3 regions of the Trichococcus shcherbakoviae genome follow, and region 1 is predicted to be linked to each of the others. Evidence: riboswitches for the same ligand, from Rfam matches in the RefSeq annotation. Region 1 holds a riboswitch; each other region holds the start of a gene.
The links. A riboswitch is a leader RNA that binds a small molecule or an ion and turns the genes downstream of it on or off. The one in region 1 is predicted to bind lysine.
Positions count from the first base shown of each region.

Region 2: linked by a shared signal. The riboswitch ahead of dapD (2,3,4,5-tetrahydropyridine-2,6-dicarboxylate N-acetyltransferase) and the one ahead of dapA (4-hydroxy-tetrahydrodipicolinate synthase) in region 1 are both predicted to bind lysine.
Region 3: linked by a shared signal. The riboswitch ahead of ACKPBX_RS12940 (ABC transporter substrate-binding protein/permease) and the one ahead of dapA (4-hydroxy-tetrahydrodipicolinate synthase) in region 1 are both predicted to bind lysine.

Region 1 is NZ_OY762653.1:868,288-871,498, forward strand. Features, by position in the region: gene ACKPBX_RS03950 (DUF1345 domain-containing protein) at 1-502, opposite strand, end outside; gene ACKPBX_RS03955 (VOC family protein) at 542-925, opposite strand; lysine riboswitch at 1,218-1,364, shown strand; gene dapA (4-hydroxy-tetrahydrodipicolinate synthase) at 1,505-2,392, shown strand; gene ACKPBX_RS03965 (mandelate racemase/muconate lactonizing enzyme family protein) at 2,598-3,211, opposite strand, start outside.
Region 2 is NZ_OY762653.1:490,594-493,804, reverse strand. Features, by position in the region: gene ACKPBX_RS02335 (aminotransferase class I/II-fold pyridoxal phosphate-dependent enzyme) at 1-717, opposite strand, end outside; lysine riboswitch at 988-1,133, shown strand; gene dapD (2,3,4,5-tetrahydropyridine-2,6-dicarboxylate N-acetyltransferase) at 1,294-2,007, shown strand; gene ACKPBX_RS02325 (M20 metallopeptidase family protein) at 2,039-3,181, shown strand.
Region 3 is NZ_OY762653.1:2,727,061-2,730,271, forward strand. Features, by position in the region: gene ACKPBX_RS12930 (lactate/malate family dehydrogenase) at 1-555, opposite strand, end outside; gene ACKPBX_RS12935 (HAD family hydrolase) at 559-1,272, opposite strand; lysine riboswitch at 1,473-1,627, shown strand; partial or broken gene ACKPBX_RS12940 (ABC transporter substrate-binding protein/permease) at 1,821-3,211, shown strand, end outside.

The sequences.
Region 1 (3,211 bases):
AGGCGAAGTCCCAAAAATTAGGCTTTTCGGTACCCTCAAAGATGACGCCGCCGTTCACATCGCGGTAATAGAGTTCCGCGTACCGCAACATGTAGAGACTGTGCACCGTCGTCCAGGAGAGCACGATGCTGAACAGACCAAATCCGATCGTCCCGAAGCTGCGTACATGAGTCGTCAGCATCAACGCGACAGCCCCGATGCTGATCAGGCATGCCATAAGGACAAAAAAATCGATCGTCGAATATTGGATATCTTCCTCTTGCGCAATCCGCTCGGTTTCCGTGCCATCATGCGGATGAAAATCCTTCCACAGCAAATACAACAAAATGATTGCTGCACTGTCCCAACCGATCAAAGGGGCCAATTCCCAACGCAACCAGAATCCGCCGGCCAGCCCGATGCCCGTACCGATCGCTCCGGCAATCAGGAAGCGCGTCCTTTTTTTGCGCATATCCCTTCCGGCTTTCGTTTGATCGGCAAATAGATGGCTTCTTTTCTTCATGGCTGACAGCCCCCCTGCTTTTTCGGCCTGACTGTTCTTTCAGATCGTGATTTCGATGACATTCTTTTCCGGATCAAGGAACATGCTTTCATAATAGCCATCCCCTGTAATGCGCGGCTGGCTTTTGCATGTGTACCCCGCTTTGATGAGTCTATCAGTGAAATAGTCGACGTTCTGCTTGCTGCCGACGGAGACGGCCAGATGCGCCCAGCCAAGCATATCAAGGGGATAGCGTTCGTTGACATCCATCCTTTTCATAAGCTCCAAACGGGCCCCTCCTTCACGGAAAGTAATAAAGTAAGATTGGAAGTCTTTCTCAGGATTCCGGTATAATTTATTGGCCTTTCCATCAAAAAAACGAACATAAAAATCGCGCATCAGCTCCAAATCGCCCACCCACACTGCAACATGTTCAATCTTCATCGCTATTCACGTCCTCTCATCATCCTTGCCGGTGCGCTGGAGATAAACTCTGCGCGGATGGCCTGCAACAAAACATCCCGGAATCCCTTTTTGGACTTTCCGTAAAAGCGTTTCCTCAATTTGATTTTATCACATTGGCGGCGCATATGCGTTCCCGGAAGCATCCTCATGTACCGTCACCTTATGTGTCTTTTTTGCCATCTTTTTCAAAGTATTTTCTCAGCATCCACTCAGAATATGATTGACAGACTGATTTGTATTTGATAGTGTGGAAGTAACAAAATACGATTCGATGTGATGAAGAGGTCGCGGTTAACAATCAGTAAGGGATTCCCTGAAAGGTGTTGCTGCCGAAATACTCTGTATTGGGGCCAAGGTTGAATAAATCTGGCACTGTCGGACAAAGCCGCCCAGCTTTGTTCGGTGAGCTTCTCACGTTGGGGCAAATTGGTGGAATTCACTATATGGATGCAACGCTTCAGCTTAAGCAGCCTGTTTTGAACGACTATGAGACCATTTGCTCATAGTCGTTTTTTGTCTATTCATAAATATAAAACAGAATTCAGGAGGAAGATAAGCATGGCAATTTTTGAAGGATCAGGCGTTGCGATCGTTACGCCGTTTAAAGACACGGAGAACCAAGAAATCAACTACGAGGTATTGGAAGAGCTGATCGAGTTCCATATCGCGAACGGCACCGATTCGATCATCATCGCGGGCACAACCGGGGAAGCTTCAACGCTGACGGATGAAGAGCAACTTCATCTCATTCGTTTCACTGTCGAAAAAGTCAACGGCCGTATCCCTGTCATCGGCGGTGCCGGAAGCAATGACACGCGCCACGGGGTCGGATTGACGCGCGCTGTAGAGGCAACCGGTGTGGATGCGATCCTCAGCGTAACCCCTTATTACAACAAAACATCGCAAAAAGGCTTGATTGAGCATTACAAAGCCATCGCCAACAGCGTGAAAGTTCCGATCGTCCTTTACAATGTGCCGGGCCGCACCGGTCAGAACATTACCCCTGAAACACTGGTGGAACTGGCGAAAATCGATAACATCGTTTCCTTGAAGGACGCCACTGGAAACTTCAGCCAAGCCGTGGACAATCTGAGTCTTTTGGGCGATCGCCTGGACATCTACTCGGGGAATGATGACACTATCATCCCGTTGATGAGCTTGGGCGCAAAAGGCGTCATCTCTGTCCTTGCCAATATCGCACCGAAAGCTACATCGGAAATGACGCATGCTTTCCTGGATGGCGACATCAAAAAAGCTGCCGCGATGCAAGCACAGTACAAAGAACTGATCGACTGCCTGTTCGTGGAGCCGAATCCGATTCCTGTAAAAGCCGGAATGCAACTGCTGGGCTTCAACGTCGGACCAATGCGTCTGCCGTTGACGGATGCCGATCAAGCGGTCATTGACCGTTTGGCCGCAGCCATGAAAAAAGTTGGCCTGATCTAGAACAAACCCAAAAAACCGCCATCGGAATTTTATGTTTCCGGTGGCGGTTTTTATATTTTTCAGAATAGATGCAGGATATACTTGTTGAGCAACAAAATAATCAACACAAGAAGCATAACGATGATAAAACCGATGGCTCGTTTCACATAAAAATCTCTCAACTTCATGGCTTTTCCTTCCTGGCCTTATTAAGGAGGACATTTATTTATTTTACGATTCCCAGCTTTTTGAAATGGGCTTTTGGAAAAGCGTTGATGCCGATGCCATTCGCATCACCCAGTTTGATCGTGCCCCCGGTGAATAGCGGACCGCCCTCATAAGCTTCGATTCTGTAGAACGACGGCCCAATGAGGTCGACCATCGTGATGCAGTTTTTGGCGGCTGCCAGATGGGCCGCTGCGCTGACCGAAATCTTACTTTCCAACATGCAGCCGATCATGCAGTCTAACCCGTATGTTTCCGCCACTGCACAGATTTTGAGTGCCTCGTGAATGCCGCCGATCTTCATCAGTTTGATATTGATGAGGTCAGCTGATTGAGTCTGGATGATGTGGAGGGCATCCTTCACAGAGAAGACACTCTCGTCAGCCACTATCGGTGTTTGGACGTGTTGCGTCACAAATTTCAGGCCGGCCAGATCGTGCGCCTTCACCGGCTGTTCCACCAGCTCGGCCTGCATGCCCTTATCCTCCAGCATGCTGATGAACCGGACCGCCTCCTGGGGGCTCCAGCTCTGATTGACCTCTACCCGGATGCGGATGCCCGGTCCAACTGCCTTACGGATGGCCAACAAGCTTTCCACATCCTTGAGCCCATTCC
Region 2 (3,211 bases), 380 kb from region 1:
GCCGGTCATCGCATAGCTTTTCGAAGTGCCGTTGATGACGATGGACTGCTCAGGGATGTATTTGGCGATGGATGTATGACTGCCATCGTAGGTCAGTTCGCTGTAGATCTCATCGCTGAGGACAAAAACATCATATTTCCTGATGACTTCGGCCAACGCCTCGACTTCCGCCTTCGTATAAGTGGCGCCGGTCGGGTTGTTTGGATAGGTAAGCACGACCATCTTCGTTTCCGGATTCGCATCCAACGCCGCCATCAGGTCCTCCGGCGTGATCAGGAAACCGGTCTCGGATGTGTCGATCTTGACGCTCTGGCCGCCAGCCAAATGCGTAACGTATTCATACTGCGGGAATGCCGGCGATTGGATGATCACCTTGTCGCCCGGATTCATCAGCGCGAACATCGACGCAGTGATCGCTTCCGTGGCGCCGACAGTCAGGATGATGTCTGTCTCCGCGTTGTAATGCAGGCCGTATTTCCGCTCCATGAACTTCGCAATCTCCTTGCGGGTTTCGAGGACGCCGGCGGAAGGGGCGTAATGCGTCTGATTCTGGTTCAAAGCGTCTGCGGCCGCCGCTTTAATGAAATCCGGCGTATCGAAATCTGGCTCACCCATCGTGAAGCGGATCAGGTCCTTCACATCGCTGATGGCAGCGTCGAAGTTGCGGATGGGCGATCCTTTCAGTTGCTTCACAAAACGGTTCGTTTCTCTGCTCATAATTTATCTCCTCCGGATGAAATATCCTTAATCAATGTATAGTCGAACATGCGCCAGCCGATTGCTGACGCCCAATATCATGAAAATAACATAACACGATTGCAGACGTATTTCTATGCTAAGTTACACACTCTTGAATGAAAATTAGAAAACCGCTAATTTGATGAGTTTTTTCACATATAGAAGGCCACTCATCCCGGCACTTTCCGACCCGGAGCGGTTGACAGTTCTGCCGGATAAGTGTACGATTAGAAAAATTAAATGAATCGCCAAGCAATAAGAGGTCGCGGCTGGTCAAGAGTACCGCAAGGGAAAGGGACGGTCGCCGAAGCATGCAGATGCTGGACCCAGGTTGAACAAATGTGGGGCTGTTCCATTGTCGTTGCCCGATGACAATGGATTGCGCTTTAGCTTGGTTGGGCGAATGCAGGTCTCCGTAGCCGTAAGCACTCGCTTACCGCTATTTTTTTTGCATTTCAGGAACAAACGGCCGTCCGCCGCATAGGGCAAACACAGGCTGGCATGCTATAATGGGCATGTTGGAACAGAAAAAAATGATCGGGAGGAAACATCAAAATGAGCGAACTATTATTGACAGATGCTTACGAAATCGCGGCTTACATCAAGGCTGCCGAAAAGCAAACACCTATAAAACTTTACATCAAAGGGGATTTCGAGAATCCTGCCTACGAAGGCTTGAAATTCTTCGGAAACGGGGACAGCTACACAGTCTTCGGCGACGCTGCAGCGATCTATCATTTCTTGGAAGAAAACAAAGATAAGATCAAAGATCACGTCATGGAATACGACAGACGCAATTCCGCAATTCCATTGTTGGACACTACCAAAATCGATGCACGCATCGAGCCGGGTTCATTCATCCGTGATCACGTGACGATCGGCAAGAGTGCTGTCATCATGATGGGTGCGGTCATCAACATCGGCGCAATCATCGGAGAAGGCACAATGATCGACATGGGCGCGGTTGTCGGCGCACGCGGCACGATCGGCAAAAACTGTCACATCGGAGCAGGCGCAGTGGTTGCAGGCGTTCTTGAGCCACCATCGAAATCACCAGTCATCATCGAAGACGGTGTTTTGGTCGGCGCGAACGCTGTCATCATCGAAGGCGTACACATCGGCGAAGGCGCTGTTGTCGCAGCTGGCGCAATCGTATTGGAAGACGTACCGGCTAACGCGGTTGTTGCGGGATCCCCTGCTAAAATCGTGAAAATGAAGGACGCTCAGACTAGCGAAAAAACCCAATTATTGGCTGACTTAAGAGACTAATAAATACACGCAGAGGGATCAGGTGAACAGCATGCAGATTGCAGAATTATACGATACGGTGAAGACGATCCGAAGGGAGCTCCACCAGATTCCGGAGATCGGTTTCGATCTGCCGTTGACTTCGGAATATGTCCGCCAAAAGTTGGTATCGTTCGGTTATGAACCGATCAGTACAGCCGAGACGGGCTGGGTAGCCGTCCTGAAGGGCAAGTCCCCGGGATCAGTAGCCTTCCGTGCCGACATGGATGCCCTTGAGGTAACCGAGGATACAGGAGCGGATTTCGCTTCCCTTCACCCGGGCAAAATGCATGCGTGCGGACACGATGGGCACATGGCCTTGTTGTTGGGTTTCGCGAAATACCTGAAGTCCCTGCCTATTTTGGAAAAGTCCGTCGTTTTGGTCTTCCAGCCAGCGGAAGAAGGCCCGGGCGGTGCGAAATGGATCATGGATTCCGGCATCCTGCAGGAGCTGCAGGTCGAAAAGATTTACGGCTACCACCTGTATCCGAGTCTGCCTGAAGGCATCCTGGGCTTGGCCAAAGGCCCCTTGATGGCGCGCAACGGCGAATTCGACATTACGCTTGAGGGCGTCAGCTCGCATGCCGGGCAACCGCACTTCGGCAAGGATGCCTTGATCGCCGCCGCGCAGATTCTTCTCTCGGTCCAAAACATTCTGGCCCGCGACCTTGATCCATTGCAGCCGGCTGTCGTGAACATCGGCACGTTGCATGCCGGGGAAGCCCGCAATATTGTGGCCGGAAAAGCCGAGATGACCGGGACGATCCGGAGCTACGATAAGGCGGTCTATGCTTCCATCAAGGAACGCCTTGCCGACATCTGTGCCGGCATCGAGCGCATGAGTGGTGTCATCTGCACGTTGGATATCCGCGATTTCTATCCGGAAGTCACCAACGATGCGGAAATGATCGGCACGTTGATGGACGCGTTGCCGGTCGATGCCTACGAAGTCGTCAAACCATTGATGCTGGCCGAGGACTTCGCTTTCTACCAAGAAAGCATCCGCGGCGCCTTCATCCTGCTTGGGACCGGCCGTCCCGACATGGGTTGGACGCACCCGCTCCACAGCAGCCGCTTCAACTTCGACGAGAAGGTTCTGCTGCAGGGAATCGCCTGCTACGACCTGATCCTCGAAAAGGAAGGGCTGAAGGGCTAAAAGCCAACAGCAAGTTACCGAACACACAAC
Region 3 (3,211 bases), 1.1 Mb from region 1:
GGTGCTGCCGTGTTCGCCCATGATGTAGCCGCTGACGTTTTTGGGATCGACATGATAATGGGCAGCAACAATCTGACGGTAGCGGAAAGTATCCAAAGTCGTTCCGGTGCCGAAAATCTTACCTTTCGGATAGTCGAACTCATTTTCGGCGATGTAGGTGATCGTATCGACCGGATTCGTTATCAGGATGATGATGGCGTCTTTTGTGTGCTGGGTGATGCCGGCCATGATTTTGCGTATTTCATTGGCATTCTCCTTGCCCATCAACGCTCTTGGGGGCATATCCTCACCGGGGCGAGGCTTCTCGCTGACGCCTGCGGAAATGATGATGACGTCGGCATCCGCGCAGTCCGCATAATCGCCGGCGTAGATTTTGCTGTGTGTCCGGTAGCTAGCGGCCAGCGCATGGCGGTGGTCCAGGGCTTCGCCTCTTGCCGTGTCCTCGTTGCTGTCGATCAGGACGATGTCAGAAAATAAGTTGAGGTGGCTGCAGTCGGTCAATACTTGGGAACCGACATGGCCGACCCCGATGATGGCTAATTTTGTCTGGATCATAGGTCATATTTCCTTTCGTTTTGAGATGTTATTGTTTATGGCTTGGTGCATTTCCGCTACAGAATAGAAGGTTGGCTCCAGCACCACTTTTTCATCTTCCGGTTTCTGGCGATGGTTATACCACAAAGTAGTCCAACCCGCAGCCTGGCCGCCGATGATGTCCGTTTCGTAGGTATCCCCGATGAAGAGCAGCTCATCAGGACTGGCCTTCAAAGCCTCCTGCACATGCGCGAAGGCTTCGGCATAGGGTTTTGGGCAACCGATTTTTTCGGAAATGAAGGTGCGTGCGGGCGGCACCCATCTCTCCAGACCCAAGGCGTTGAACTTTTTCATCTGGTGCTTTTCAGGACCGTTTGTGAAGACCGCAATCGGAATGTTCCGACTTTCCAGCTCATTCAAAAGTTGATCGATGCCTGGGCTTAACGTGATTTCTGCTTGCCTCTTTTGGTAGGTTTCCTGGAAGTGCATCGCCTCTTCGTTGGTGAGCGCAAGGCCCAGGTCGGCGAACGTATGCTGTGTGCGCATGATATGGGACTCGGCCAGCGTCAGCTCCCCATTGGAGAACAGATCGAAAGCCGCATCGCAATGTTCGCGGAAAAGTGCGAAGGTTTCTTCGTCGCTGTGGCTGTTCTCCAAGCGGTAATTTTCCAGCGCCTGGAAGAACGGACTTGCTGTGTCGTATAAAGTATCGTCTAAATCGAATAGTATAGTAAGCATTATTGAGGTAGTTCCTCCCTTTTGTCGTTGCAGTCAGTATAGCATCCGAAACCGATTTTTTGAAACGGAAAAAATAGGGACGATCCGTGATGGTGCCCGTCGATGAGTGTAGTGCTTCGGATGGCGGGGCAAAGCGCTTTTTGTTGCAAATTAAAAATCCGTACAGTATAATAACATACAATAATGTCATACGATCATACAATAATGAAAGAGGCTGCGAACATCAAGAGTAAAATGCCCGTTTGAAAGGGGTGTTCGCCGAAATACAGCGTTTGCTGTGTTGGGGTCAGGGTTAAGAATCCTGACACTGTCAGAACGATTTGCCCAAAATCGTTTGTGGAGTACTTTCGGTATTGCGGGCAGAAGGAAGCTGGATTATAGGGCCTTTTGCTTTATAGTCTATTTTTTTGCACAAAAACGGACTGAATTATCGTTGTTATGACGCTCTATGGGAAGAAAGGTGGACAAAAGCGGCCGTATAAGAAGGGTTATTTTTTATTATTTTTGAGCAGTAAAAAAAAGACTATATACATTAGGAGGAAATAGAGATGACAGTAAAAACATGGAAAAAAACAATGGCAGCATTGACAGGCTTGTTTATTTTGGCGGGTTGCGGTAACGGAGCCACTGATGATTCATCCGCAGCCAACGGTTCAGCGGATTCTGAAACATTCGTGGTCGGAATGGAAGCAGGCTACCCTCCTTTCAACTGGACCCAAAATGATGACAGCAACGGCGCAGTGAAAATCGACGGCGCTGACGGGTACGCTAATGGCTATGATGTTCAGATGGCCAAAAAAGTGGCGGACGGTTTAGGTAAGGAACTGGTCATCGTTAAGACGGAATGGGATGGCCTGGTGCCGGCGTTGATTTCATCTAAAATCGATGCTATCGTTGCAGGCATGTCGCCGACAGAGGAACGCAAAGAAGCGATTGATTTCTCGGATTCCTACTATACGACTGAACTAGTACTTGTCGTCAAAGCGGATGGCGCTTATGCAGATGCGACAACTTTGGCTGATTTCGCGGACGCAAAAGTTACCGCACAGTTGAATACGTTGCACTATGGCGTCATCGATCAGATTGAAGGCGTGCAAAAGCAACCGGCAATGGACAGTTTCACTTCCATGCGCGTAGCTTTGGAATCAGGCACAATTGATGCTTACGTATCGGAACGTCCGGAAGCCATCAGCGCTTCAGCAGCCAATTCCGCTTTCAAAATGATCGAATTGGATGAAACGGATACTTTCGAATTGTCCGCGGCTGATTCAGAAATCGCAATCGGTTTGATCAAAGAAAGTGAATTGAAAGACCAGATCAATGAGATCCTGAGCGGCATCACAGAAGAAGAACGCATCCAAATGATGGATGAAGCAATCCAAAACCAACCATCAGCTGAATAATCAAGACTGACGGAACATCAAAAAGGGGCATACATTAAATGGAGTTTAGTTGGGTTATCCGCATCATCGAAGAAAACTGGAGACAGTTTTTATCAGGTGCATGGACAACATTATATATAGCTTTAATCGGAACCATCATCGGACTGGGGATCGGTCTGATGATCGGCGTCATCCGTACGATCCCGGTTGCGGAATCGGGTTGGAAAAAACACGTGTACAACGTGGTGAATTTTTTGCTGTCATGCTACATCGAAATTTTCCGCGGCACGCCTATGATCGTGCAAGCCATGGTCATCTATTATGGTGCCGCATTGGCGTTTGACATCGACATGAACCGCATCTTTGCAGCGCTTTTGATCGTATCGGTCAATACGGGCGCTTATATGTCGGAGATCGTCCGCGGCGGGATCATTTCCATCGACAAAGGGCAATTCGAAGCCGCTCAAGCAATCGGGATGAATCACTTGCAGACGATGCGGAATGTCGTCATGCCGCAAGTGATCCGGAATATCCTGCCGGCGACAGGGAACGAATTC